3 regions of the Streptomyces sp. NBC_01428 genome follow, and region 1 is predicted to be linked to each of the others. Evidence: riboswitches for the same ligand, from Rfam matches in the RefSeq annotation. Region 1 holds a riboswitch; each other region holds the start of a gene.

Region 1 (9,773 bases):
CGGGGTGGTCACGACCAGCCGTCCGCGTGCGCCCGCCGCGAGGTCGGCGACGGCGCCCTGGGTGATGAGCCGGCCCCGCGCCATCACGGCGGCGTGGGTGCAGACCTGCTCGATCTCGTCGAGGAGGTGCGAGGAGAGGAAGACGGTGGTGCCGTCGGAGGCCAGTTCCCTGACCAGGGAGCGGATCTCGCGCATGCCCTGCGGATCGAGGCCGTTGGTCGGTTCGTCCAGGACGAGCAGGCGGCGCGGCTGGAGCAGCGCGGCCGCGAGCCCGAGCCGCTGCTTCATGCCCAGGGAGTACGCCTTCGCCTTCTTGGTGCCCGCCGCGGTCAGCCCGACCCGGTCGAGGGCGGCGGCGACGCGGGCCCGCCGGGTGCGGGGGTCGGCCGCCGGGTCGGCGGCGTCGTACCGCAGGAGGTTGTCCCGCCCGGAGAGGAAGCCGTACAGCGCGGGGCCCTCGATCAGGGCCCCGACGTGCGGGAGCACGGCCCGCGTGGCCCGGGGCATGGGCTGCCCCAGGACACGGGCCGTGCCCGAGGTCGGCTCGATCAGGCCCATCAGCATGCGGATGGTGGTGGTCTTGCCCGAGCCGTTCGGCCCGAGGAAGCCGAAGACGCTGCCCGCCGGGACGGTCAGGTCCAGACCGTCCACGGCGAGCTGTCCGCCGCGGTAGCGCTTGCTCAGTGAGCGCGTGACGATCACGGCGTCGTCGTCGGACGCGGTGCCGCGCGCGGCGTTCGCCGGATCGGGCTCGGCGGCGGACAGCTCCTCCATGGGCTCCCTCGGTTCGGCGTGCCTGCGGGAATCAGTGGGCCGCGTCGGCCGCCTTCACCAGCGCGGCCTTGGTGACGGCACCGGCGTACACCTTGCCGTCGTCCGTGATCAGCGCGTTGACCAGGCGGGTGGAGAAGACCGTGCCCGAGCCGAACTTGCCGGTGACGTGGTCGCCGAGGGAGTTCAGGAAGCCGTCGACGTCACTGTTGCCGGACGAGCCCTTCGCGCCGGAGGGCATGCCCTTGCCGCCCGTGTCGAACTCCGCGATGGTGCTCCAGCCCTTGCCGATGGTCTTCACCCCGTCGAGACCGGCCAGGTCCTTGTCGCCCTTGCGGAGCGACTCGTCGCCCTTGGGGAACGCCTTGTCCGGACCCTGGTGCCCCGGCGTCTTCCCGGCGCTCTCGTGGTCGTCGCCCTCGGTGACCTTCGCGCCCTTCGGCGGGGTGAAGGCGAACGTCGACGCGGCGGGCCGGGAGAAGTCGACCTTGGTGAAGCCCGCGTCCACGACGGCCGCGCCACCGCTCGCCGGGGTCAGCGTGAACTTCAGCGGCAGCCCGGTCTTCGCGTCCACCGCGATGCTGATCGCGCCGACCGTGGAGCCGGACTGCCGGGGCTTGACGACCAGCTTGTACGCGTCGCGGCCCGCAACCTGCGCGGTGCCGTCGACGGTCACGGACGTCGTGTCGTCCACGGACTTGAGGGCCTCGTCGGCGAGGTCCTTGGGAGTGGCCGGCACGTCGTGCGGCGCCTTGCCCTTCGCACCCGCGGACTCGGGGGCGGTCGCGTGGTAGACCTCGTTCGACTTGCTGTCGTACCCCCACACGTCCTTGCCGTTGTGGATGACGCTGTACTCGGAGGCGTTGTCGAGGAGGGAGACCTTGCCCTTGTCCGGGCCGTCGGCGGCGACGCGCAGCGTGTGCGTGCCGGAGGCCAGCTCCATGAGCTTGGACTGCGGGTCGGCGGAGGAGCCGCCGTCACCCTTGACGGCGCCGGACGCGAAGCCGCTCGCCAGGCCGCCCAGGTCGGGCAGTCCCAGGTCGGTGGTGATCTTGACCGTGCCGGACAGCTGCTGGACGTCCGACTTGGCGATCTTCTCGATGAGTTGCTGCGCGGTGACCTTCGGCAGGTCGGGGTCTCCGGACGAGGCGAGTGCGGGGACGAGCCCGATGGTCGCCGCCGCCACCCCCACCACCGCGACCGGAACGACGTACCGCGCGGCCCTGTGTCGCCCGGTCCGCACGTCGTCGGCCTCGTCGGCGGCCTGCGCGCTGTCGTCGGTTTCGTACGGTGCCATGTGTGCCTTACCTCCGTCGTCGGCGGCGGCTCTGTGGTCCTGCCCCTGCTCCACCCCTAAGCCGCCATTCTCACCCGAACCGGTGAGGAGTGGTGCTCTCCATATGACCAAATCGGCGCGATGGAAGCGTCAGCCCGCGGAATCAACTCCGCGTAGTCCTGCGGTATGACACGAGAGGGCGGCGCCTGCCCCGACCCGTAGGGGTCGTACCGGGGCGGGCGCCGCCCTCTCGGCACGGCGGGGCACCGACGGCCCGGAAGAACCGTCGGGAACGCCCGTGTCGGCTCGGACGACAGGCAGGCGGGCCGGTCAGCCGGCCCGGTGCACCACGGCGTCCGCCAGCTCGACCAGAGCGGCCTTGGCGTCGCACTCGGGCAGCGGGGCCAGCGCGGAGCGCGCGTCCTCCGCGTACCGCACGGTGTCCCGGCGGGCCTGCTCCAGCGCGGGGTGCTCCCGCAGCCGGGTCAGGGCCTCGGCGTGCCGCGCGTCGTCCGTGAGGTCGGAGTCCAGCAGCTCGCACAGCGCGATGTCCTCGGCGAGGCCCAGCCGCTCCGCGCGCTCGCGCAGCCGCAGCACCGGCAGCGTGGGGATGCCCTCGCGCAGGTCGGTTCCCGGGGTCTTGCCCGACTCGTGCGACTCGGAGGCGATGTCGAGGACGTCGTCCGCGAGCTGGAAGGCGACGCCGAGGCGCTCGCCGTACTGCGTCAGCACGTCGACGACCGTCTCGTCGGCGCCGGACATCATCGCGCCGAAGCGGCACGCGACGGCGACCAGCGAGCCGGTCTTGCCGCTCAGCACGTCGAGGTAGTGATCGACCGGGTCCCGGCCGTCGCGCGGTCCCGCGGTCTCCAGGATCTGGCCGGTCACCAGCCGCTCGAACGCCTCGGCCTGGATGCGGACCGCGTCGGGCCCGAGGTCGGCCAGGATGTACGAGGCGCGGGCGAAGAGGAAGTCTCCGGTGAGGACGGCCACCGAGTTGCCCCAGCGGGCGTTCGCGCTGTCGACACCGCGCCTGACCTCGGCCTCGTCCATCACGTCGTCGTGGTACAGCGTGGCGAGATGGGTCAGCTCGACGACCACGGCCGAGGGCACGACACCCGGCGCGTAGGGATCACCGAACTGCGCGGCGAGCATCACGAGCAGCGGCCTGAACCGCTTTCCCCCGGCACGCACGAGGTGCTGGGCGGCTTCCGTGATGAAGGGGACCTCGCTCTTGGTGGCTTCGAGCAAGCCCTCCTCGACAGCCGCCAATCCGGCCTGGACATCGGCTTCGAGAGCCTGGTCCCGCACGCTCAGCCCGAACGGCCCGACGACGGTCACGAGAGGTTCTCCTGTCTGCTGACGATCACATGGCGAACTCGGTCGATCATTCGGTCGATGACACGGTTTGTCGATGTGTCGCTGCCATCACTCAAGTCAGCGTATCCGGTCACGTTTCGATCACCACGAGCGCCCACCGTCCCCCGGCCGAGTCGACTCCGCCAGGACGTACGCGGGATGACACCTGTAGGGCACACGCAACACACCCGTCTGCCTCGCTCCGCGAGTACCCCTCCTCCCGGGCAGTATCCGGAGGCCGACGGTATGTTCATGATCAGTTGATACGAGCTGACATACGACGACATGTACCGAGGTCCGAGGTACGCGGAAGAGGGTGGCAGTGTCCCGCAGCTCCGTGGAAGCCGAACCCGGCCCGCCCCCGGCCGACGACACCGCCTTCCTCGGCCAGCCCAGGGGGCTCCTGACGCTCTCCGGCCTGGAGGTCTGGGAGCGGTTCTCGTTCCTCGGCATGCAGGCGATCCTCGTCCTCTACTTCGCCGACACCGTGTCCCACGGCGGGCTCGGCATGGCGCCGGGCACCGCCGCCTCGGTCTCGGCGGCCTACGGAACGCTCGTCTACCTGGTCTCCGTCGCCGGCGGCTGGCTCGCCGACCGGATGCTCGGCGCGTACCGCGCGGTCCTGTGGGGCGGCATCCTGATCGCCTGCGGCCACTACGCCATGGCGATCCCGGCGGCCGCCGCGACCTGGGCGGGCCTCGGCCTGATCAGCGCGGGCACCGGCCTGCTCAAGCCGAACGTCGCCACCATGGTCGGCAAGCTCTACCGGACCGACGACGAGCGCCGCGACGCCGGTTTCGCCCTCTACTACATGGCGATCAACATCGGCGCCTTCGCCGGTCCCCTGATCACCGCCTGGCTCGGCGACCACGAGGGCTGGCACTGGGGCTTCTCGGCGGCGGCGGTCGGCATGACCTTCGGCCTGATCCAGTACGTGGCGGGCCGCCGTCACCTGGCCGGGCGCACCCGCGCGGCGGAATTCGCCCTCGCGCCGGACGCCATGCGCCGCGCCGTCCGCGGGATCGTCCTCGGACTGCTGGCCGTCGCGGTCCTCGCCGTGCTCCTCGCCTCCGTCGGCTGGCTGACCATGGACCGCTTCGTCGACCTGCTGACCGTCGTCTCGGTGATCCTGCCCGTCGTCTATTTCTGGGTGATGTTCACCAGCCCCCGGGTGACGTCCGAGGAACGCGGCAGGCTGCGCCCCTACGTGGTCCTCTTCCTCGCCTCGACCGTCTTCAACTTCATCCTCTTCCAGGCCTACTCGACGATGATCCTGCTGGCCTCGTCGAACGCCGAGTCGACGATCTTCGGCTTCGACTTCCCGGCCGGCTGGTACGCCTCCGCGCTGGGTGCCTTCGAGGTCGCCCTCGCGCCGGTGGTGGCCGCCGTCTGGATGCGGATGGGCACCCGCCAGCCGCACGCCTCGAACAAGATCGCCCTCGGGGTCGTGCTCGGCGGTCTGTCGTTCCTGCTCATCGTGCTGCCGACCTCCGGCCACAGCGGGGACGACTACCTGATGTCGGTCTGGTGGATCGTCGGCTCCTATCTGCTGCTCGGCCTCGGAGACGTCCTCCTGGAGACGTCCGGCCTGTCCGCGACCACCAAGCTCGCCCCGGCCGCCTTCTCCAGCCAGACGATGTCCCTCTGGTTCCTGTCCCTCGCGCTCGCCAACGGCATCCAGGCCCAGACGGTGAAGCTCTACGACGACGTCTCCAAGCCCGCCTACTTCGGCGTCAACGGCGCGATCGCGGTGGCGGCGGGCCTGGCCGTGATGGCCCTCGCCCCCTGGCTCCGCCGCACGATGCATCCCGTCCACTGAGGTGACCCGCATGCGCATCCGTACGTCCTTCCCCTACGAGACCGTTCACGAGGACGTCCTCGTCCCGCTCCCGGACGGCACCCGGCTGTACGCCCGGATCTGGCGGCCGGTGACGGAAGAGCCCGTACCGGCGCTCCTGGAGTACCTCCCGTACCGGCTGACCGACTGGACGGCACCGCGCGACTGGCAGCGCCATCCCTGGTACGCCGGGCACGGCTACGCCTCCGTCCGCGTCGACGTGCGCGGCCACGGCAACTCGGAGGGCATGCCGGGCGACGAGTACTCGGAGACCGAGCTGGCCGACGGGGTCGCCGTGGTGGAGTGGCTGGCCGCCCAGCCGTGGTGCACCGGCCGGGTCGGCATGTTCGGGATCTCCTGGGGCGGCTTCAACTCCCTCCAGATCGCGGCCCTCGCGCCCGAGGCGCTCAAGGCGGTCGTCACGGTCTGCTCGACGGACGACCGCTATGACAACGACGTGCACTACACGGGTGGTTCCGTCCTCGCCGTCGACATGCACGCGTGGGCGGCCACCATGCTCGCCTTCGTCGCCCGCCCGCCGGACCCGGTGCACGTGGGTGAGGTGATGTGGCGCGACATGTGGACCGAGCGGCTGGAGGCCGTCGACCCGTTCATCCACACCTGGCTGGCGCACCAGACCCGGGACGCCTACTGGCGGCACGGCAGCGCCTGCGAGGACTACGGCGCGATCCGTGCGGCGGTCCTCGCGGTCGGCGGCTGGCACGACCCGTACCGCGACACGGTGCTGCGCCTGGTCGAGAACCTGCCGCCGGACCGCGTCCGCGGTCTCATCGGCCCCTGGTCCCACCAGTACCCCGACCGGGGCCTGCCGCCGGGCCCGGCGATCGGCTTCCTCCAGGAGACGCTCCGCTGGTGGGACCACTGGCTCAAGGACGAGGACTCGGGCGCGCTCGCCGTCCCCCTCCTGCGCTCCTACGTGATGGACGCGCATCCTCCGGCGACGGTGTACGCGGAGCTCCCGGGCCGCTGGGTCGGCGACCCGGCGTGGCCCTCGCCGTCGGTCACCCCCGTCCCGTACGCGTTCCAGGGCGCCCCGCGCCTGGTGCGCTCCCCGCAGCACACGGGGGTCGACGCGGGCCGCTTCTTCCCGTTCGGGAACGACGCGGACCTGCCGCCGGACCAGCGCGAGGAGGACGCCAGGTCCGTCTGTTTCGAGTTCGAAGTGCCGCAGGAGACGTGGGTGTTGGGCCGCCCCCGGGTCCGGCTGCGGCTGATGTCGGCGTCCGCCCGGGGCCAGGTGATCGCCCGGCTGTGCGACGTGGCCCCCGACGGCGCCTCCACCCTCGTCACCCGGGGTGTCCTCAACCTGTCGGCACGCACGGGCCGTGACCAGGCGGTTCCCTGGGAGCCGGGCACCACGGAGGACGTGGAGTTCGAGCTGAACGGCATCGGCTACGCGTTCCCCCCGGGCCACCGCATCCGCCTGAGCGTCTCCTCGGCGTACTGGCCCTGGGTCTGGCCGCAGCCCGGCTCCGAGGCCGGCTTCACGCTGGACCCTGCGGGCAGCAGCCTGGAACTCCCGGTACGGGCACAGGAGTCGGACCCCTCCATCACCTTCGGCGAGGCGGAGGAGGCCGAGCCGCTCGGCGTGGTGGTCCCGGTGACGCTCGACGAGCCGCGCCCGGAGCGCCTGGTCCTGCGTGACGTGGCCGCGGGCACCTGGCGGCTCGACGTGGACCCCCGCTACGGCGGCACCCGCGTGTATCCCGACGGTCTGGAGTTCACGGAGGAGGCGCGGGAGACGTACACGATCGACGAGACGGACCCGCTCTCCGCCCGCGCCCGCTCCACCTGGTCGGTCCGGCTGCACCGCCCCGACCTTCCCTGGGACGCCCGCGTCGAGACGACCTCGGCCATCACCTGCGACGCGCGGGACTTCATCACGTCCAACGAGGTCGTCTGCCGGGACGGCGACGAGGTCGTCTTCCACCGGACCTGGGAGAAGCGCATCCCGCGCACCGCGGGCTGAAAGGACTTGACGGGGGCGGCAGTTCACCGGCCGCCCCCGGTTCGGCTCCCGTCCGGCATCCGCCCGGCCCGCCTCCGGATTTCGCCCGGCTCGCGTCGTGATGTCGCCTGCCGTCCGACGGGAAGCCGTCAACTCCGAGCCCACGCCGCACCTTTCGCCGGCGCCCCCTCCGGCGCCGCCCTCCCGCACCCCGCGCCTCCCGCACCCGGCGGGGCCGTCCCGGCGTGCGTCCGAGAACTCCCCGCGCCGCACAGAGCGGTGGCGTAATGCCCGACTTGCCCGGCATGCCGTCTTGGTGACCCCTCGGCGCGTGAATTGGGTCACGCGCGGACCAGTGGATCACCCCTCGCCCACCCCGTGCCGACCCCTTTGCCAAAGGGAAGTTGAGGATTCAATTCCGGTCTAATCGGACGTATTGCCCGCGCTCTAAACAGGCAAAAGCGATCTTCACCGCCACATCAGGCCTTGTTCCCGACATGTGCAGTCGCATACGTTCTCGTCGCACCGGGCGGATCGCCTAATCCTGCCGTCGCCCGGTAACCCACCCACCCACGCACGGCAGGAGCGGGGGAACCACAGGTAAGCCGCCGATCCGGGAGACCGGAACGGCTTGGGGTGAAGCCGCGCCCACCAGCGCGGCCGGGCATCTCCCGCCCGAACCCGACAGCTCACCTCGCAGGCGTCGGAGAGGACATTTCGTCATGCCCGCAGGAACGCAGCGTCACGGCCGTACCACCTTCATCACCCGCGGAGTGATCGCCGCCGGAACGGGCGCCCTCGCCCTCGCCCTCCCGCTCATGAGCGCGACCGGCGCCCACGCCGCGACCCCCCAGGTCGCCAAGACCGCGACCGTCCCGAACGTCTCGCTCGTCACCTACAAGGTGGTCGCCGGCGACACCCTGACCAAGATCGCGAAGAAGTACCCGTCGAGCGGCGGCTGGCAGAAGCTGTACGCGGCGAACCGCGCCGTCATCGGCGACAACCCCGCCCACCTCCGCACGGGCCTGACCCTGACGGTCGGCACGAAGACCGGGAAGGCTCCGGCGAAGGCGGCCACGGCCGCCAAGACCACCGCCACCCAGGCGTCCGCCACCACGTACGCCAACAACCTGGACGGCTGGATCAAGCAGTCCCTGGACATCATGGGCAAGGCGGGCATTCCGGGCAGCTACGACGGCATCTACCGCAACGTGATGCGCGAGTCCTCCGGCAACCCCCAGGCCATCAACAACTGGGACTCCAACGCGGCCGCGGGCATCCCCTCGAAGGGCCTCCTTCAGGTCATCGACCCGACGTTCCAGGCCTACCACGTGGCCGGCACGTCGATGGACCCCTACGACCCGGTCGCCAACATCACGGCCGCCTGCAACTACGCCGCCGACAAGTACGGCTCGATCGACAACGTCAACGGCGCCTACTGATCGCACCGGCGCACCCGCGCCTCTCGCACGACACCGGCCGGCGGCACCTTCGGGGCCGCCGGTGGTGACGGACCGGCCTGTCGGCGATGAACGACCGGGCCCGCGGGACGGTGACGGACCGGGTGTGCGGGGCGGTCCCCACCAGAAGTACGAAGGGCACGGCCCGGGGCATCGGCGGACGCCCCGGGCCGGCTCACATCCTGGGGCCGGGCATCGCCCGGCCCGCCCTTCGGGCCGGCGACGCGCCGTCGCGGGGACGCCCTAGAACCCGAAGATCCGTTCCAGGACCACCGCGATCCCGTCGTCCTCGTTCGACAGCGTGACCTCGTCCGCCACCGCCTTCAGTTCCGGATGGGCGTTGGCCATCGCGACCCCGTGGGCGGCCCAGTCGAACATCGGGATGTCGTTGGGCATGTCACCGAAGGCCAGCGTCGCCGACGGGGTGAGACCGAGGTGCGTCGCGGCCAGCGCGAGACCGGTGGCCTTGGTCACCCCGCATGGCTGGAGTTCGACGGTCCCCGGCCCCGACATGGTGACCGTCGCCAGCGAACCGACCACTCCCCGCGCCGCCGAGGCCAACTCGTCGTCGGACATCGTGGGGTGGCGGAGCAGCACCTTGCTGATCGGCTGCGCCCAGAGGTCGTCCCGGCGCCGCACCCGCACCGCAGGAAGCGTGGGGTGCGGCATCACATAGCCCGGCTCGATGAGCGTCAGCCCGTCCACGCCGTCCTGGTCCACCGCCGCGTACAGCAGGCCGACCTCCGCCTCGATCTTTCCGAGCGCCGTCTCCGCCAACTCCCTGTCCAGGGTCACCGACCACAGCAGCCGGTCCGTCCCCGCGTCGTACAGCTGAGCGCCCTGACCGCACACCGCCAGCCCCGCACCGCCGAGATCGTCGAGCAGCGGTCGAACGCGCGGTGCGGGACGGCCCGTCACCACCAGGTGCTGCGCGCCCGACGCGGTCACCTTCGCCAACGCGGCCCGTGACCGGTCGGAGAGCGTGTCGTCGCCGCGCAGCAGCGTTCCGTCCAGGTCAGTGGCGATGAGTGAATATGCAGTCGGAGCGGCCATGATCCGAAGAATACGGATCGAACGACACATCGGCCCGGCGTGAACCGG
Region 2 (9,558 bases), 3.6 Mb from region 1:
GGGAGCGTCGGATCGGCCCGGAAGGCGGCACGAGGCGCGCCCGGAACGGCTGCCCCGCCGCCTGACAAGGCCCTTTCGCTCTCGGCAGGGACCCCTTCCCGATTGACGTACGCCCTGTACATTTTTTACAGACGTCGATCCATCGATCGCGAGGAGGCGTGCCCATGCAGCGCCCGTCCGCCCGCCACGTCCTGACCGACCGCACCGAACACCCCGGCGCGGGACACCGGATGCCGGATCCGTACGCGAGGCCGCTCGACGAGCGGATCGTGCTCCTCGGGACGCCCATCGACGACACGTCGGCGAACGCCGTGACGGCGCGGTTCACGCACCTCGAACACCGCGACCCCGACCGGGGCATCTCGCCGTCCATCGACGCGCCCGGCGCACCCGGCGCGAGGTGAGCGGCCGATGATCCCCGACCTCCCGCCGCTGCCCGCGCTGACCCGCGCGGAGGCCGAGCTGATCGACCGCTATCTGGACGTGGTCGACCTCGTCGGCCGGATCAATCCCGCGCACCCCGGCGACACCTACCGAGCGCTGCGCGCCGCCCAGGCACTGGCCGCCAAGGCGACGGCCCTGCGGGACGCGCTCGCGCTCATGCACCAGCGGGGCGAGAGCGAGGTGCACGCGCCGACGCTGGCTCAGGCCCTGCGCGTACTGGACGGTGAGCGGCGCACCACGCGGGTCACGATCCCTCCCGTGTCCGGCAGTTGAGGCACCCCCGCCCGGGTCCGGCGCGCACCGCGCCACCGGACTGTCCGCACCGCGACTCAAACGCACCAGATGGTGTACCCCCTGATGGCGTAGGAATCAGTCCTTTCTCGGACCCCTCCGACTTGCGCAACACGAAGGACAGAAAGGCGGAATGAGGGGTTCCGGTGCAGGTGCGGGGGTCGCCCGTGTCCCCAACACCCCCTCGAACAGAGGGGTGTCCACCCGAACGGGTGAGTGGTGAGTAAGCCCACAAAACACCGGTTCCACTCGGATTTTCGGACGTTCATGGGTGAAGATCCCTTCCGACGACAAGCCCCCGCCACAGCGGCGGGGCGGTCCGGGCGGACGCCGAGTCCTGCCGCCGCCCGGATGCCCGGTCGACAGAAGTGGATCGGCAGGAGTGGAGGACCCAGCACGACGGTCCGCCGGAGCAGCATTCCGCGCGGTCCTTGGGGTGAAGCCGCAGCAGCGGCCGGGCAACTTCGCCAGCCCGAATCCGACAGGTCATCCTTCACAGGCGGCTGACGAAGGGTTGCGCATGACTGCGCTCAATCGTGTCCCGTCGCTGTGGACCAGGGCCGGTACGGCCTCGGCCCTCACCATCGCCGCCGTCGGCGGCAGCCTCGTGGTCCCTGGTGTCGCACCCGACGCCCAGGCGGCCACGACCGCGACGAAGGCACTCCAGGTCGCGGCCTCGAAGCACGGCGCCCCGTACAAGTACGGCGCCACGGGACCGCACCGCTTCGACTGCTCCGGGCTCACGCTCTACTCGTTCAAGAAGGCGGGCAAGAAGCTGCCTCGAACGGCCGCGGCGCAGTACAACAAGACGCACCATGTCTCCGCCTCGCACCGCAAGGCCGGGGACCTCGTGTTCTTCCACTCGGGCCGGAGTGTTTACCACGTCGGCATCTACGCCGGGAAGGGAAAGATCTGGCACTCCCCGAAGACCGGGGAAGTGGTGAAGCTCCAGAAGATCTGGACACGGAGCGTCTGGTACGGGCGGGTCAGCTGACCTGACTCCGGGCGGCGGCGGGGGTCGCCGCCCGGGCACCACCTCGGTCCGGCCGCCACTTTCGGTGCGCCGCCTCCGTCCGGCCGTTGCCCGAAAGGACGGCGACCGTCCCCGCCACGCGCCGGCAGCGCCCGGCTCAGCCCCTCAGCGGCTCCAGGAGCAGCACGAGGCCGAGCACGGTGAGCGCTCCGCCTGTGACGGCCTCCACGGCGCGTGCGGCCCGCGGCCGGCGCAGCCACCGCCCCAGCCGGTCCACGAGCAGCGCGACCGCGGGGAACCACACCAGGGCCAGGACGACCACGATCAGCGCGAGGAGCAGCGTCCGCGGCATCGCGGGGCTGCCCGCCGGCACGAACTGTGGCAGCAGGCTCAGAAAGGTGATCGGCGCCTTCGGGTTGAGGGCGTTGGTGACGAAGCCCTGCCGCAGCGGTCGGGCAGCCGTGCCCGTCCCGGCCGGCACCGCCGCCCCGTGCGCCTCCTTTCCGGACCCCTTCCCGTCGTCGGCCGAGGCCGTGACCGTCCCCGGTCCGGTCCCGTCGGCCGGGCGCGGCCGCCCGAGCGCGCGCACGGTGCGCAGGCCCAGGTAGAGCACGTAGGCGCCACCGAGCAGCTGGAACGTCCGAAACAGCGCGGGGACGGCGGTGAGGACCGCGGCCACCCCGGCGACGGCCAGCGCCGTGTGCAGGAGCAGCCCGCCCGCGATGCCGAGGGCGCACGCGACTCCGGCCCGGCGTGAGACGAGGGCGTTGCGTACGACGACGGTGAAGTCGGCTCCGGGCATGGCGACCATGCCGGCGGCCACCCCGGTGAAGGCGAAGAGCTGTGCGTCCATGCCACCAGGTTCACCCGCAGGGGCCTTCAGCAGGTATGTCGAATATCCTGGGTTCTCCTTAAGCATTCGTTTAGACCCCGGAGAGGGGTCACCTCGGGCCGGACCGTCCGGGGCGGCCCCTCGACAAGGTCCGGAAGTGGTCCCTGGGCCCAGGAGCGGCACATGTACGACCCGACGCGGCTGGCGGCGCTGGTGGCGGTCGCCGAAGCGGGCTCGATCACCCGGGCCGCCGAACGGCTCGGGTACACGCCACCCGCGCTCTCCCAGCAGGTGGCGAAGCTGGAGCGGGAGGCGGGCGCGGCACTGCTGGTGCGGTCGCACCGCGGGACGCGGCTCACCGGCGCCGGCGAGCTGCTGGTGGCGCGAGCGCGGCGGGTGCTCGACGAGATGGAGCTGGCCCGGCACGAACTGGCGCGGCTGGCGGGCCTGTCGGGCGGGACGCTGCGGCTCGGCACCTTCCAGACGGCGGGCATCCATCTGCTGCCGCCCGTGCTCAGCGCGTTCCGCCGGGCTCATCCGGACGTGGAGCTGGCGGTCGCCGACTACGAGCCTCCGCACGGGATCGCGGCGGTCGCGGCCGGGGAGGTGGACCTGGCCCTCACGCACACCTATGAGCCCGCACCGCGTGTACCGCTGCCCTCGTCCGTCGCCGTGGAGGCGGTGCTGGTCGAGGAGTTGGTGCTGGTGACGGCGCCCGGTCACGTGCTCGCGGCCGGTTCCGGGCGATTGCCCCTCGCGGACCTCGCGGGCCAGCCGCTGATCAGCATGGCGCCGGACCACCCACCGCGGCAAGCCGTGGAGGCCGCGCTCGCCCGCGCCGGAGCCACCCCCGCCGTGCTCGTCGAGACGCCGGGCTACGCCCTGGTGTGCGCGCTGGTCAGTGCCGGGCTCGGGGTCGCGGTGGTACCGGAGATGGTGGCGTCGACCGCCGCGACTCCGGTGGGGACGCGGCTGCTCGACCCGGGAGACCTGCGGCGCACGATCTCGGTCGTCCACCGCGCCGAGGGGGCCACGCCCGCCGCCGACGCGTTCCGCGCCCTGCTGCGCGGCGCGTTCGGCCGCGTCGGCCGCGGGCACCCCTACGGAAACCGGCCGGAGGCGTAGGTCCGCGCGGTCCGTGCGCACCGTCGCACCTGGGTGTCGTGCCCGCGCTGGGCGTCGCGGTGTGCGGCCTCTCCTCCAACGACCGGTCGCCCGGCCGGGGATGGGATCCTCGCGGCGCGCTACGCCTCGGGCGGTGCCCCGGCCGCGATCGGCCGGACCGGTGCCGTCCAGGGGAGTTCGATGGAGACCGTCTTGCCTCCCTCGCGGGTGGCGCGGACGCTGAGCCTGCCGCCGCACTCGTTGGCGAGCCAGCGGATGATCACCATGCCGCGGCCGTTGTCCTGCTGGACCGCCGCGGGGAGCCGCTTCGGGAAGCGAGGATGGCTGTCGGTGACGCCGATCCGCAGGCGCTCCTCCCGGTCGAGACACACGTCGACCGTGAAGGTGGGCGACTGCCCGAAGGTGTGCTGAACGGCGTTGGTGGCCAGTTCGGACACGATCAGGCGGACGGTCTCACCGACTTCGGCGTCGCCGGGCAGGCCCCATTCGGCCAGCACTTCCGCGACGAATTTACGGGCCACGGAAACCGAGACGGCTTCGCTCGGCAGAGTGACGGCTGCTTCCTGGTGATCTGCCATGGCGAGGTCGTCCCTTTCCCACGGGACCGGAGTCCGACACGGAGCGGATGGTTCGAGTACGGTCCCGGACTGGTGCTTGCGCCAGACTGCCATTACCGGGCCGGTCGCGGGTGCGATCCACCGAGTAATGCATATATCTGTCGCTCGATGCGGTGAACTCTGCGTCCGCAGAACGTATTCGGACGGCTTGGAAGGAGTAAGGAGAACGGCCATGCAGCACGGTCCCGCGGTACGCCGCCGCAAGCTCGGCGCCGAACTGCGCGCGCTGCGCGCGGGCACGGGCCTCACGAGCGGCCAGGCGGCCCGCCTGCTCGGCTGGCACCAGTCGAAGGTGAGCCGCATCGAGACCGGAACCAGCGGGGTGAAACCGGCCGACGTCGAGCGCCTGTTGGACGCCTACGCGGTCCAGGATCCCGAACTGCGCGAGCTTCTGGTCGTGTTGGCGGGATCCGAGGGGAACGGCCGGCACCACTGGTGGCACGCGTACCGGGGGGTCCTGCCGCCCGCCTACCGCGACTTCATCAGTCTGGAGTCGGGCGCGAGGGGGATGCGCACCCTGGAGACGTCCGTCGTACCGGGGCTGTTGCAGACGCCCGACTACGCCCGCGCGGTGACGCGGGCCGCCGTGGACGGTCTGGAGGAGAGCAAGCTCGACACCCTGGTCGAGGTGCGGCTGGCCCGGCAGGACGTGCTGCGCGCCGATCCCCCGCTGGAGCTGTGCGCGGTGCTCGACGAGGCGGTCCTGCGACGGGAGGTGGGCGGTCCCGAGGTGATGGCCCGCCAGCTGGACCGGCTGTGCGAGGCCGCGGCGCTCCCCCAAGTCCGGCTCCAGGTGCTGCCGTTCGCCGCCGGAGCGCACATCGGGATCACCGGGCCTTTCGTTATCTTCTCATTTCCGAACACAACTGATCTGGATGTGGTTGTTCTCGACCACTTGACGAGTAGCCTCTACCTCGAACGGAAAGAAGACCTCCAGGCCTATACGGAGGCCTTCAACACCCTTCAGTTCCACGCCCTTTCGCCCGAGGACTCGTTGGACTACATCGCCGGGATAGGTGACGGCGCGTAAGGAGGCACCCCCATTGTCTGCATCGCCTCGGTACGTACCCTCCAGCACTGCACTGCGCGACGTGCGATGGCTGCGCAGCAGCCGCAGCACGGGAATGAACAACTGCGTCGAGACGGCGCGCCCCGGCTCCGGACCGTGGTCCGGGACGGTCGCGGTGCGCGATTCCAAGAATCCGGCAGGCCCCGCCCTGCTGTTCGCCCCTGCCGCCTGGGAGGGGTTCATCACCGGCCTGGCCTGACCGCGGGCCGGTTCACCGGGTGCGGCTGATCACGTCCACCGCGTGCTCGATCTGCTCCTCGGAGAGGTCCGCGCGGGCCGTCAGCCGCAGCCTCGACACACCGTCGGGCACCGACGGGGGACGGAAGCAGCCGACGGCGAGGCCCGCCTCGCGGCAGTCGGCGGCCCAGCTCAGGGCCCGTTCGGGGGACGGTGCCCTGACGGAGACGACGGCGGCGTCCGGTCGTACCGCCGACAGCCCCTCGGCCGTCAGCCGGGTGTGCAGCGCCGTGGCCACCGCGCGCGCCCTCGCCGCCCGCTCCGGTTCCTCGCGCAGCAGTCGCAGCGCGGCCAGCGCCGCTCCCACCGCCGCCGGCGCGAGACCGGTGTCGAAGATGAAGGTGCGCGCCGAGTTGACGAGATGGTCGATCACCGCCGCCGGACCGAGGACGGCTCCGCCCTGGCTGCCGAGCGACTTCGACAGCGTGACCGTCACGACGACGTCCGGGTTCCCGGCGAGTCCCGCAGCGTGCGGGGCACCCCGGCCGCCGTCGCCGAGGACACCGAGCCCGTGCGCGTCGTCGAGGACCAGCCCGGCCCCGTACTCCCGGCAGGCGAGGGCGAGTTCGGCGAGCGGTGCCGCGTCCCCGTCGACCGAGAAGACCGTGTCGGAGACGGCGACGGCCGGCCCCTCGTGCGTGCCGAGGGCCTTGCGCACACCGGCGGGATCCGTGTGCCCCACCACCTGGGTGGTGCCGCGGGCGAGCCGGCAGCCGTCGATCAGTGAGGCGTGGTTGCCCGCGTCCGAGACGACGAGCGAGCCGTGCGGCGCGAGGGCGGTGACGGCGGCGAGGTTGGCCGCGTAGCCGGAGGAGAGGACGAGCGCGGACTCGAAGCCGCAGAAGTCGGCCAGTTCGCGTTCCAGTTCGGTGTGGAGTTCGGTGGTGCCGGTGACGAGCCGGGAACCGGTCGCGCCGCCGCCCCAGGTGCGCGCCGCCTGCGCCGCACCGGCCGTGACCCGCGGGTGGCGGGCCAGACCGAGGTAGTCGTTGCTCGCGAGATCGAGCAGCGGCGAGTCGGCGGGGCGCGGGCGCAGGGTCCGTACGAGACCGGCGGCGCGGCGCGCCGCGGCCTGCTCGTCGATCCAGCCGAACGCCATGTGTCCTCCGGACCGTCGTGGCGGGTGTTTTGTAGGCAGTGCACAGACCCTAGCGGCCGGACCAGCCGCCCAGGATGTGGCAATACCCACACGTCGAACCCACTCTGTTGTCCGATCTCTCCTTGGCCGGGACCGGTCGTATACGCCAGGATCGGACCTCATGGACCTGCTGAACACGCTGGTGGACAAGGGGCTTCGGCGCGAGCTGCCGACCCGCGAGGAGGCGCTGGCCGTACTGGCCACGTCCGACGACGACGTGCTCGACGTGGTGGCCGCGGCCGGCAAGGTGCGCCGCCGCTGGTTCGGCCGACGGGTGAAACTGAACTATCTGGTCAACCTGAAGTCAGGCCTGTGCCCGGAGGACTGCTCGTACTGCTCGCAGCGCCTCGGGTCCCAGGCCGGGATCCTGAAGTACAGCTGGCTGAAGCCCGACGAGGCCTCCCGGGCCGCGGCGGCGGGGCTCGCCGGGGGCGCCAAGCGGGTGTGCCTGGTGGCCAGCGGCCGCGGGCCGACGGACCGTGACGTGGAGCGGGTCTCCGACACGATCAAGGCCATCAAGGACCAGAACGAGGGCGTCGAGGTGTGTGCCTGCCTCGGTCTGCTCTCCGACGGCCAGGCCGAGCGGCTCCGCGAGGCCGGTGCGGACGCGTACAACCACAACCTGAACACGTCCAAGGGGACGTACGGGGAGATCACGACCACGCACACGTACGCCGACCGGGTCGACACGGTCCAGAAGGCGCACGCGGCGGGGCTGTCCGCCTGCTCGGGTCTGATCGCGGGCATGGGCGAGGCGGACGAGGACCTCGTCGACGTCGTGTTCGCGCTGCGCGCTCTCGACCCCGACTCCGTCCCGGTGAACTTCCTGATCCCGTTCGAGGGCACCCCGCTCGCCAAGGAGTGGAACCTCACCCCGCAGCGGTGCCTGCGCATCCTCGCCATGGTCCGGTTCGTGTGCCCGGACGTCGAGGTCCGGATCGCCGGCGGCCGCGAGGTGCATCTGCGCACCCTCCAGCCGCTCGCCCTGCACCTCGCCAACTCGATCTTCCTCGGTGACTACCTCACCAGCGAGGGCCAGGCGGGCAAGGCGGACCTGGACATGATCGCGGACGCGGGCTTCGAGGTGGAGAACGCGGGCGAGGTGACCCTGCCGGAGCACCGTGCGGCGGCGGGCGGCTGCGGTGCGCACGCGTCGGCCGGGGACACGGCGTCCGAGGGCGCCGGGTGCGGGTCGCACGCCGAGGCCGGCTGTGGATCGCACGCGGGTGGCGGCTGCGGGTCCCACGAGGGCGGGGGCGCGTGCGGCTCGGTCCCTGCGCCCTCCGTCGAGGCGGCAGGCGCGGAGGCCGCGGGTGCGCAGGAGGCGGGCTCGCGGACGCCGGGCGCGGAAGCGGTGCCCGCGGGTGCCAGGACCGACCTCGTCGCCGTCCGCCGCCGTGGTGCCGGAACGGACCTCGCGCCCAATGCCTGACCTGTCCGTGCGGGAGCTGCTCGACCTCGACCGGCGGCACGTCTGGCATCCGTACGGGCCGATGCCCGGCCGCCAGGAGCCGCTGGTCGTGGAGTCGGCGAGCGGGGTCCGGCTGCGACTGGCCGGCGGTGCGGGTGAGCTGATCGACGGGATGTCGTCCTGGTGGTCGGCGATCCACGGCTACGGCCATCCGGTCCTCGACGAGGCGGCGCGCGGCCAGCTGGACCGGATGAGCCACGTGATGTTCGGCGGACTCACCCACGAGCCCGCCGTACGGCTCGCTAAGCGGCTGGTCGACATCTCTCCGGACGGCCTGGAACACGTCTTCCTGGCCGACTCCGGCTCCGTGTCCGTCGAGGTCGCCGTCAAGATGTGCCTCCAGTACTGGCGTTCGCTCGGCCGCCCGGCCAAGCAGCGCCTGCTGACCTGGCGCGGCGGCTACCACGGGGACACCTGGCAGCCCATGTCGGTGTGCGACCCCGAGGGCGGGATGCACGAGCTGTGGCAGGGCGTGCTCCACCGCCAGGTCTTCGCCGACGCGCCTCCCGCCGAGTACGACGCGTCGTACGCCGAGCGGCTGCGCGAGCTGATCGGCGCGCACGCCGACGAGCTGGCCGCGGTGATCGTCGAGCCGGTGGTGCAGGGCGCGGGCGGCATGCGGTTCCACTCCCCCGCGTATCTGCGGGTGCTGCGAGAGGCGTGCGACGCGCACGACGTGCTGCTGGTCTTCGACGAGATCGCCACCGGCTTCGGCCGGACGGGCGAGCTGTTCGCGGCGGACCACGCGGGGGTGACACCGGACGTGATGTGCGTCGGCAAAGCGCTGACCGGCGGTTATCTGACGATGGCCGCGACGCTGTGCACCGCGCGGGTGGCCGAGGGCATCTCGCGCGGCGAGGTCCCGGTACTCGCCCACGGCCCGACGTTCATGGGCAACCCGCTGGCGGCGGCGGTGGCGTGCGCGTCGGTCGACCTGCTGCTCGGCCAGGACTGGCGGACCGAGGTGAAGCGGATCGGGACGGGACTGCGGGACGGGCTCGCGGAGGCCGCGGCCCTGCCGGGCGTGCGGGACGTGCGGGTGCTCGGCGCGATCGGAGTCGTCCAGCTCGATCACGAGGTGGACATGAAGGCGGCGACGGCGGCCGCAGTGCGCGAGGGCGTGTGGCTGCGGCCGTTCCGCGACCTCGTCTACACGATGCCGCCGTACGTCACGGGTGACAGGGACGTCGAACGGATCGCGCGCGCCGTGTGCGCGGCGGCGCGGGAGGGTTGAGATGCCGGTACTGGTGATCACGGGAACGGGCACGGAGGTCGGCAAGACGGTCGTCACGGCCGCCGTCGCCGCCACGGCGCTCACGGCCGGACGGTCGGTGGCCGTGCTCAAGCCGGCACAGACCGGT
Region 3 (9,773 bases), 4.3 Mb from region 1:
GCGCGGCCGTCGGGTCCGCCGTGTCGGTACCGGCCGTGGCACGGACCGCCGGGATGACGGCCGCGATCGCCGCGGCGACCAGGGCGACGCAGCCGCCGACGACGAGCCCGGTGCGGAAACCGTTCTCGGAGGTGAAGGTGTAGCCGCCCGCGGTGGTCGTCATCTGCGCGAGGACGACGCCGACGACCGCCGAGCCGACCGAGGTGCCGAGCGAGCGCATGAGGGTGTTGAAGCCGTTGGCCGCGGCGGTCTCGGAGAGGGGCACGGAACTCATGATGAGCGCGGGCATGGAGCCGTAGGCGAGTCCGACCCCGCTGCTGACGACCATGCCGACGAGCATGAGACCCCAGGCCGTGCTCATCAGGGCCAGCGACAGGCCGTAGCCGAGGGCGATGATCAGGACACCGCAGACCAGGGTGAACTTCGGGCCGCGGGCGTCGGTGAGCTTCCCGCCGAAGGGGGAGACGATCATCATCATGATGCCGCCCGGCGCCATCCACAGGCCGGCCGCGAGCATCGACTGCCCGAGGCCGTAGCCGGTGGCCTCGGGGAACTGGAGCAGCTGCGGGATGATCAGCATGCTGGCGTACATGCCGAACCCGACGAAGATCGAGGCGACGTTGGTCAGCAGGACGCGGGGGCGGCCCGTCGTGCGCAGGTCGACCAGCGGGTCCCGGGTGCGCAGTTCCCAGGCGCCCCAGGCGACCAGGACCACGACGGCGCCGACGAGGAGTCCGAGCGTCGTGGCGGATCCCCAGCCCCAGTCGGCGCCCTTGGAGACGCCGAGGAGCAGGCACACCAGGCCGACGCCCAGCCCGAGCGCCCCGAGGGCGTCGAAGCGCTGACCCTTGGCACTGGCCGGCACGTCGGGGATGAGGAACCAGATCAGTGTCCCGATGACGACGGCGAGAACCGCGGAACCCCAGAAGAGCACACGCCAGTTCGCGTACTGCGCGACCGCGGCGGAGATGGGCAGGCCCAGGCCGCCGCCGATGCCCATCGAGGCGCTGACCAGCGCGATCGACGAGCTCAGCTTCTCCGCGGGTACGACGTCGCGCAGCAGGGCGATGCCCAGCGGCACCATGCCCATGCCCATGCCCTGCAGGCCGCGCCCGACGATCATCGGCGTGACGGACGAGGACAGGGCGCAGACGACCGAGCCGACCACGAGCGGGACGGAACAGGCGAGCAGCATCCGCCGCTTGCCGAGCAGGTCGCCCAGCCGGCCGGAGACCGGGACGCAGACGGCGGCGACGAGCAGCGTCACGGTGATCACCCAGGCGCTGTTCGCGGGGGTGGTGTGCAGGATCTGCGGCAGCTCGGCGATGAGCGGAGTGACCAGCGTCTGCATGATCGCCGCCACGGTGCCGGCGAAGGCGAGTGTGGCGATCACACCGCTCGCTCGGGCGGTGGGCTGGGGGGCGTCCATGAGGGACTCCTCGGGTGTCTCGGTGTGTCTCGGGGTGACTGCCTGCGGGGCAAGGGATGTGCATCGTACACGTCGTATGTATTGCGCATGTGATGTGGCTCATGCATGCAGATGTGGGACCATGGTCGCGGGCCGTGCCTATACGTGTGACGCGCGGTCCGTGCGACAGCCGGAGGCGACAGGCGCGATGGTCAGGCCCACCCACGAGGTCGAGTACGAGCAGATGCTGCTGAGCCGTCACGGCCTGATGCACCAGAAGGGCGGCCGGACCAAGGACGGTGTCCTGGAGCGCAGCGCGTACGTCCTGCTCAGCCGCATCCGGGTCCAGGGGCCCATGTCGATCGGTGAACTGAGCGACGCCTTCGGGCTCGACGCCTCCACCCTCAACCGGCAGACCGCGGCCGCGATGCGGGCCGGGCTCGTCGACCGCATCCCCGACCCCGACGGCGGCATGGCCCGCAAGTTCCGCATCACGGAGGAGGGTTCACGCCTCCTGGACCAGGAGCGGCAGCAGCTCATCAGCTCCCTGGACCGTGTCATGGCCGACTGGCCGGAGTCGGACATCGCCGCCTTCGCGTCCTACCTGCGCCGCTTCAACGCCGACATCGAGCGCATCGGCGGACGGCCCTGGCCGCGTCCCTGACCCGTCCGTCGGCCGGCCGCGGGCCATCCGAAAACCCGGTGACCCGCCGACCGGCACCCCCTAGCCTCACCTGCATGGACATGACCGGGGGACTGTTGAACGTCGTCGACGTCGAGGCGACCTGCTGGGAGGGGCAGCCACCGCCCGGCGCCGTGAGCGAGATCATCGAGATCGGTCTGACGGTCGTCGATCTGGAGCAGGGCGTACGACGCGAGAAGCACCGACTGCTGGTGCGGCCCGCCCGGTCCACCGTCAGCGCCTTCTGCACGGAGCTGACGGGGCTGACCCAGGACGAGGTCGACCAGGGGGTCGGATTCGCCGACGCCTGCCGTGAGTTGGCCGCGCTGCACCGCGCGGGGGAGCGGCCCTGGGCGAGTTGGGGCGACTACGACCGCCACCAGTTCACCCGCCAGTGCGCCGCCACCGGCACGCGCTACCCGTTCGGCCACCGGCACACGAACGCCAAGGCCGCCTTCACCGCCGCCCACCGACTGCGCAAACGGCCGGGCATGGCGCAGGCACTGCGGATCGCCGAACTGCCCCTGGAGGGACGGCATCACCGGGGTGAGGACGACGCCTGGAACATCGCCGCCCTGATCCTCCGGCTCGCCGAGCGCGACGCCTGGCCGGACACGCCTTAGGGCCCGCGACGCTATGGAGGGGGCCGTTGTCGTTCACTCCCAAGGGTTGTTTGCCGGCAAGGTCCACGCGAACGGCGTGTGAGCCGGGGCTCCCGGGGGAGAACCTGGCTCGAACACGAACGCTGTCGCCGAGGAGCCCCGGGTGTCCGATGTCGTCTTCACCGCGGATTTCGCCTCCACCCGCCAATGGGTCGCCGGCCGCTCGTGGGCCTATCCCGACGGTGGCCCGGTCAACCCGGGCGACGACAAGCTCGACCACCTCGTGACCGACCCGGCCTACTGCCGTACGGGAGTCTTCCGCGCGACCCGACGCTCCGACGGTGCGTGGGACGCGGGGCTGCTCACCACCGAGGGCAGCGAGGACGCGTTCATGGTCCGCACGGGGGACGTGCTGGAGGCCCGGATCAGGCTGCCCACGGCGCTCGGTGCGTGGCCGGCCATCTGGACGTGGCGGGACGGCGGACAGGAGATCGACGTCTTCGAGTACCACCCGGACAACCCCGACCTGCTCGAACTCTCCAACCACGTCCGGAGCGCCCATCACTACTACCGGGACGAGGCGGTCCGGCCCGGTGCCCGGGTGGACCTCGTGGTCGAGTTCGGCGCCCACCGGGTCGTGTGGTGGGTGAACGGCGTCCGCGCCTTCGCCGACCGGCGCGGGGTGGGCCGACACTGGGAGGCCTATCTCATCGTCAACCTGTCGGTGTGCGGCGGGCGTTACCACCCGCCGCCCGCTCCCGACGTCGCGGAGATGGACTTCGCGGTGGACGGCCTGCTCGTCCGCAGACCCGCGTCCGACGAGCCGGACGGCGTGGCGGTGGACGTCGGCCTGTTCGACTGAACCGGCGGGCGCACCGGCCGAAGTCGGGCCGGACAGAACGACATTGGGCCCCGGCGGGTGCATCCGCCGGGCGATCCGGCACGGAAGTACGGCATCAGTAGCGACGTCGCGTTCGTGCACGTCGCACCGACAGGTGCCGAGGGCCATGACGAATCCGCAACCGGGGCGAGAGAGTCCCGAGGCCGCGTACATCGGCCATGTGGGCAACTGCCGCACGTGTCTGCGCGAATCGGGCCGCTGCCCGCGCGCCGAGCGCCTGTGGCGGCTCTACCAGGAGTGGCGCAGCGGCTACGGCGGCCGCCCCGGCGGAGCCGAGTGAGACCGCACCGACGACCCGCCTCGAAGGCCCACGGGAGTCCCGGTCCGGTCGCCGTACCCGGTCCGGACGATGTGAGGAAGGCGTAGGTCCACCGACCGCCCGCCTCCGGTCGAGCTGGACAGGGACGACCGGGGGCGGGTTCATGCGGTGGCACGCGCCTGACCGCGACCGGCCGGAGCCCCTGATCCGGCTGCGGGACGGAAGAGGCACGTGCCCCTTCCCGGGATGGCGCCTCGCGCGGGCCCGGCGGGCGGCGGCTCCACCAAACCGTCCGCGCGTCGGCTCCGGATATCCAGTGACCGGCGGCACGATCCCTCGTCGGCCTAGGGTGGGGCGTCGAGAACGCTCCGACGGTGAAGAGGTGTCATGCGAGGCTCTGCGCGGATGTCCGCCCGCGACGGACTGCGTCCCGGGGCGGCCCGGACGCTGACGGCGCTGGTGCCGCACCGGCTCACGGGCGGGGACGCGGGTCCGGCACGGGCCGCGGTGCTGATCCTGCACGGCGGCAGGGCGGACAGTCGGGCGCCCTCCCGGCCCTGGCACGTCTCGGGGCTGCGGATGCGGCCCTTCGTGCGCGCCGTCACCCGGGCCGTGCCGGACGAGGACGTCTTCGTCGGGCAGGTGCGCTACCGCGTACGCGGCTGGAACGGAGCAGCCGCCGATCCGGTCGCCGACGTCCACCGGGCCCTCGCCGAACTCACCGATCTGGTGGGGGACGTGCCGGTGGTGCTGGTCGGTCACTCGATGGGAGGCCGCGCAGCCCTGCGCGCCGCCGCCGCGCCCCAGGTGAGGGCCGTGGTCGCCCTGGCGCCCTGGTGTCCGACGGGCGAGCCGGTGGCCCATCTGCGGGACAAGCGGGTGATCGTGCTGCACGGCGACCGGGACCGGATCACCGAGCCCGCGTCGTCCTTCGCCCTGGTGCGCCGGGCCGCGAAGGAAGGATCCTCCGCGAGCGCCGTACGGGTCGCGGGCGGTGACCACGCGATGCTGCGGCGCGCGCGGACCTGGCACGAGGCCACGGGCTCGGCGGTCGCCGGTCTGGTGTCCCGCGCCGACGGCCCGGACGAGCGGCTTCCCGCCGAGGGGCCGAACGGCGAACCCGGCGTCCTCTAGACCCGCGCCCGACCGGGCGGGAGGCGGCTTTCACCGGGCATGAACTAGGCGGAATCCAGCCGGTCCGCGGGATCCGGACCGGGGGCGAAGGAGCGACGCGAGCCGGCCGTGACGCGCGGGGCGGACCCGGGAAGCGGACCGCCCGTGGACGGATCCCAGCTGAGGATCCACTCGAAGTCGCGCTGCAGCCGCCGGGCTTCGCTCCGGACGAGCGTCGGTATGTCGCCGCGTTCGGAGATCAGTTGGGCATAGATCGGTGCATCGTGCACGTGGGGATCCTCGACTCGCTCTCAGGGCCTTCCGCGGGCCTTCCTTGCCTCGACGGTAGGGCCGCGCCGCCGACGCGGTGGTGATCCGGCCGGGTCGGCCAGAACCGGTCACGGCATGACCAACGACAGCCGACGATGTCGAACGAGCCGTCAGGGAACGCCAGTTCTTTTCGTACCTCGAACGGCCTGCTCGCGCCGACCGGAAGTCCCGGCCCACCGTGGAGATGTGATGGAGGGAGCGGGGGCGGACGCGAACTCGCGACGGGCCCGCACCGCCGAACGCGGTCTTCCCGACGGCCTGTTCGCGCACGGGGTGTGCTCCCGTGGTCGCACAGCGGGGCGATGCGACGAAGGTCACGAAAATGTATCGGACATCTGGGACGTGGATCTTCACACGGAGGTCACAACCTCGCTAGGTTGACGACCAGGCCGCCCGACTCCCTCCGGCGAACGCTCGCCGGGCGGTGCGGCCTCCGCCGAGTCCGGCCCGTCCTCGTGGCAGCCGGAGCCGGGGACCCACCGAACCTGGGGTGAATCGGCCAACTGCCTTACGGGGCAAGGGCCGTAGGGCATACCTTCCGGAACCGTCCGCCCGAACCCGACAGCTAACCCGGTAGGCGGACGACGGAAGGAGTGCCATCCCCATGGCGCCGGAACGCACCGAGCCCAGCGGCGACGAAGTCCGCCGACGGCTCGCATCCCTCTACGACCGGGCCGAGGACGACACCGGCAACTTCAACGCCACCCGCGCCCTGGCCGGCCTCTCCTCCCGGCAGGGCGACCGGCGCGCCGTGGCCCGACGGCTCACCGACCAGGGCCCGGCCGTGGAACAGCGCGGGGGTGTCGATGCCGCCCAGAGCGATCTCATGCGCCAGTGGTTCGACGGCGCGCGTTCCCGGCTGGGACCCACGGTCGCGGCCGTACTGCCCGTGGACCGGCAGCCCGACCGAGGGCGCGGGACCGCCCGGTCCGGCGGGGGCGCCGGACGCCCCATGGAGCTTCCCGCCCAAGACGTCCGCGCTGTAGCCGAGTTGACGGCTGCTCCCGTACGGGAACTGACGGCCGGCCCTGTCGCGGCGCCGGTCGCGGAACTCACCGCCCGTCCCGTCCTCGAACTGACCGCCGGCCCGGTGTCCGGGCCGACGACCGGGCGCGCCCTCGCGGTGCCGGACGGCGGCGCCCCGGCCACCGGGCCCCTTCCGGTGGTGAGCGGACCCACGCCCGCCGCCGACACGTCCTCCCCGCGGTTCCGCAAGGACCGCGCCCGGCGCAAACTGGCCGCCGCGCAGGACCTGCTGACCCGGCACAACGCGCGGCGGAGCGTGGCGGCGCCGGTCGCGTACCCGCCCCTTGCACTGCCGCCCGCGGAGACGGCCGCCCCCGCGGACCCGTACTGGCCGGCCCGGAACGCGCAGGTACCGGCCGCGACGGCCGCGTACCCGTCCGTGGCCGGTGCCGCGTGGCCGGCGGTCGAGGCCGGGTACTCGCAGGTCGAGAATGCCCCGCTGCCGGTTGCGGCCGTCGAGTACCTGCCGCCGCAGGAGATGTGGTCCGCCCCGGCCCAGCCGGTGGCCCCGGCCGTCGACGACAGCCGGTACCCGTCGTGGCCGGAACCCGTGAACCAGCCGGCGCCCGGCGCCCCCTGGTCCGCCGATCCGAACCCCGGGTACGACACCGGAAGCATCCCCGCCCTCGCGGTGCCGCCGGTCACCGGGTACGACACGGGGAGCATGGCCGCTGTCGCGGTGCCGCCGGTCGCCGAGTACGACACGGGGAGCATGGCCGCTGTCGCGGTGCCGCCGGTCGCCGGGTACGACACGGGGAGCATGGCTGCGGTCGCGGTGCCGTCGGTCGCCGGGTACGACACCCGGGCCGCCGAGGCCGTCGCGTTCGCCCGCGCCCAGGTCGGCAGACCGTGCGTGTGGGGAGCGTCCGGGCCCGGCTCGTACGACCCCTCCGGCCTGACCCAGGCCGCCTGGCGCAGCGCCGGCGTGCTGCTGCCGCGGTCGACGTCCGACCAGGCGCGGATCGGACCGGCCGTCGCCCTGGCCGGGGTCCAGCCGGGCGACCTGATCTTCTTCCACGGGGACCTGAGCCACGTGGGCCTCTACGTCGGCGACGGCATGATGGTCCACGCGCCCAGCCCCGGAGGGCGGATCACCGAGGAATCCGTCCAGCACGCAGGGCAGGCGGCGATCCACAGCGTCGTACGGCCGGTCTGAGTGACGGCGGGACCGGCGGCCACGGTGATGCCGTGGCCGCCGGTCCCGCCGACGTTCCGGGCCTCTCCGGCCCCGTCGGAGTCAGAACTCGCTGTCGATTCCCGTGACGGCGGCCGGCCCCAGCGGAGCGTCGTTCTCGGAGAGGCCGCTCTCGCGCAGCGCCCCGGAGACGAGGCGTACCGCCTCCGCCTCGGCGGTGCGCCGGTCCGCGGCCTCGACCTCCAGCCGGACCGAGAACGTGTGGTTCTCGTCCACGGTCAGCAGGCTCAGTTCCTCCGTCTCGCCCAGGTCCGTGTTCTGCGGGTCCTGGGGGCGCAGCCTGCGTTCCACGTCTGCGCGGGAGGAGTCCGAGACGCCGTGGACGAACGTCCCGGGAACGGTGATGACGTAGGTGGTCACAAGAACTCCTAGCGTGCGTGCCCCGCGGGCCTGAGTGCGGTCGGCAGTGTGATCGCCCGTATACCCCGCATTGTGACGGTCACCCGCGCGTTCTTCGCGTCGGGCGCCCTCCGCGGCGTCCTCACGGGTGTGCCGCGCGGTGTTCGGGTGGCGATACGGTCGGGCCCATGGCTGATGCTCGGTTGACCACCGCCTCGTTCCTCGTGCTCGGCGTCATCGACAAGCTCGGCGAGGCCAGCGCGTACGACGTCAAGGGTGAGGCGGCGCGCACGGTGGCGCCCTTCTGGTCCGTTCCGCACGCCCAGGTGTACGCGCAGTGCGACCGCCTCCTGGAGGCAGGCCTTCTCGCACAGGTGCGCCAGGAGAGCGGCCGCAACCGCCGGGTGCTCACGCTGACCGACGAGGGCAGGGCCGCGCTGCGGGACTGGCTGGACGACACCGCCTTCGTCCCGGTCGAGGCCCGGGAGCGCGGCATCCTCAAGCTCTGGTTCGGCGGCCGGCCGGACCTGCTCGGGCCAGTTCAGCTGGACGAGCACGTCCGGACGCTCGGCGACTACGAGGTGCTGGCGGAGAGCGTCGGGGAGCTGCTGACCCGGGGGCAGCGCGACGCTCTGGAATTCGGCATCCGGTACGAGCGCATGATGGTCGACTTCTGGCAATGGGTGCAGCGGCGGGACGAGGACGCGACAGACCGTTGACCCCGGCGCCCGGGCGGCCCTACCGTCTCGATAGTCCAAACGAGACTATCGATGGTCGGTCCGCGACCACGAGCAGGGAGTCGCCGTGCGTCGTCCGACGGGCACCACCTGGCGCCGTGCAGCCGTCATCGCCGTCTCGGCGGTGTGCGTGGGCTACGCGCCCATCGCGATGACCGAGCTGTGGCCGTACGCGCGACCCGGCGCACCGGCGTTCGGCGAGTGGATCCTCGGGCGCGTGGTCTCGCCCCGCTACGTGGCGGACGCCCTCGCCACCCGGATCGAGCCGTACCGCCACAGCCTCCTGCCGCTGATCGTGCACTCCGTCCTCGGCGGCCTCCTCATGCTCCTCGGGCCGTTGCAGGTGCTCACCGCCGTGCGGCGGCGGACCCGGCTGCACCGCGTCCTCGGGGTGGTCTTCGCCGTCACCGTTTACGCGTCGATGGCCGGCGCCGCGCTGTACCTGGCGCGGACCGCGCCCGAGGACGCGTTCAGCGGGGCCGCCTTCTGGATCGTGCTCGCCACCATCCTGGTGGGCACCGTCCTGAGCGTGACGTTCGGCGTGCTCTCCGCCGTCGCCGGCTATCCGGACCTGCACCAGCGCTGGATGCTGCTCTGCTACGGCTTCCTGCTGACGGCGCCCCTGCTGCGGTTCGAGTGGGGCGGCCTGCCCATGATCATGCCCGGCCTCTCCATGGTGGAGATCAACCGCGCGGCCACCATGCACCTCGGCTCGGTGGTCGCCTTCGGCGCCCTCATCGCCTCGCGCTCCCTGGACCGGCGCCGGAAGATCTCCGGCATGTCCCGGTCCTGGGCCCCGCTGCCCGTCCTGGCCGTCGCCCACCTCGCCGGAGCGGTCGCCCTCACCTGGATCGTCCGCGCCGGCCTGGACTTCGGAACCCCCGGACGCCGGCTGCTGCTCGCGTATCTCCTGCCGTACGCCGTCACCTACGCGGTCATGGCCTCCTGCGCCCTGCGCACCGGCCGTGAGGGCCGCCCCTGGGCCCGGGAGGAGTGGCGGCTGCACTGGACGGCCCTGTGCCTGGCACCGGTGCTGTCGGCGGCCGCCGCACCGCTCTTCGAACGGACGCTGGGCCTCGACCGGCTCACGGCCGTCTCGGCGGGAGCGGCGATCGGCTGCGGCGCGCTGGCGACCACGGCGACCCTCGTGGTCAGCCTCCGCGTCATGTACGCCCGGGAGG

The links. A riboswitch is a leader RNA that binds a small molecule or an ion and turns the genes downstream of it on or off. The one in region 1 is predicted to bind cyclic di-AMP.
Region 2: linked by a shared signal. The riboswitch ahead of OG406_RS33610 (C40 family peptidase) and the one ahead of OG406_RS17680 (LysM peptidoglycan-binding domain-containing protein) in region 1 are both predicted to bind cyclic di-AMP.
Region 3: linked by a shared signal. The riboswitch ahead of OG406_RS36520 (C40 family peptidase) and the one ahead of OG406_RS17680 (LysM peptidoglycan-binding domain-containing protein) in region 1 are both predicted to bind cyclic di-AMP.

What each region holds. Positions count from the first base shown of each region.
Region 1 is NZ_CP109499.1:4,083,891-4,093,663, forward strand. Features, by position in the region: gene OG406_RS17655 (ABC transporter ATP-binding protein) at 1-774, opposite strand, end outside; gene OG406_RS17660 (LolA family protein) at 806-2,068, opposite strand; gene OG406_RS17665 (polyprenyl synthetase family protein) at 2,378-3,388, opposite strand; gene OG406_RS17670 (peptide MFS transporter) at 3,729-5,225, shown strand; gene OG406_RS17675 (CocE/NonD family hydrolase) at 5,236-7,233, shown strand; cyclic di-AMP (ydaO/yuaA leader) riboswitch at 7,770-7,930, shown strand; gene OG406_RS17680 (LysM peptidoglycan-binding domain-containing protein) at 7,935-8,654, shown strand; gene OG406_RS17685 (HAD family hydrolase) at 8,916-9,725, opposite strand.
Region 2 is NZ_CP109499.1:7,726,646-7,736,203, reverse strand. Features, by position in the region: gene OG406_RS33620 (ATP-dependent Clp protease proteolytic subunit) at 165-404, shown strand; gene OG406_RS33615 (hypothetical protein) at 412-717, shown strand; cyclic di-AMP (ydaO/yuaA leader) riboswitch at 1,078-1,252, shown strand; gene OG406_RS33610 (C40 family peptidase) at 1,256-1,729, shown strand; gene OG406_RS33605 (LysE family translocator) at 1,866-2,561, opposite strand; gene OG406_RS33600 (LysR family transcriptional regulator) at 2,724-3,665, shown strand; gene OG406_RS33595 (ATP-binding protein) at 3,785-4,243, opposite strand; gene OG406_RS33590 (helix-turn-helix domain-containing protein) at 4,455-5,312, shown strand; gene OG406_RS33585 (DUF397 domain-containing protein) at 5,326-5,550, shown strand; gene OG406_RS33580 (8-amino-7-oxononanoate synthase) at 5,563-6,687, opposite strand; gene bioB (biotin synthase BioB) at 6,848-8,158, shown strand; gene OG406_RS33570 (adenosylmethionine--8-amino-7-oxononanoate transaminase) at 8,151-9,431, shown strand; gene bioD (dethiobiotin synthase) at 9,433-9,558, shown strand, end outside.
Region 3 is NZ_CP109499.1:8,355,470-8,365,242, forward strand. Features, by position in the region: gene OG406_RS36485 (MFS transporter) at 1-1,429, opposite strand, end outside; gene OG406_RS36490 (MarR family winged helix-turn-helix transcriptional regulator) at 1,617-2,072, shown strand; gene OG406_RS36495 (3'-5' exonuclease) at 2,147-2,713, shown strand; gene OG406_RS36500 (beta-glucanase) at 2,856-3,554, shown strand; gene OG406_RS36505 (hypothetical protein) at 3,700-3,873, shown strand; gene OG406_RS36510 (alpha/beta hydrolase) at 4,240-4,986, shown strand; gene OG406_RS36515 (hypothetical protein) at 5,031-5,255, opposite strand; cyclic di-AMP (ydaO/yuaA leader) riboswitch at 5,720-5,890, shown strand; gene OG406_RS36520 (C40 family peptidase) at 5,900-7,477, shown strand; gene OG406_RS36525 (hypothetical protein) at 7,559-7,876, opposite strand; gene OG406_RS36530 (PadR family transcriptional regulator) at 8,044-8,574, shown strand; gene OG406_RS36535 (DUF2306 domain-containing protein) at 8,660-9,773, shown strand, end outside.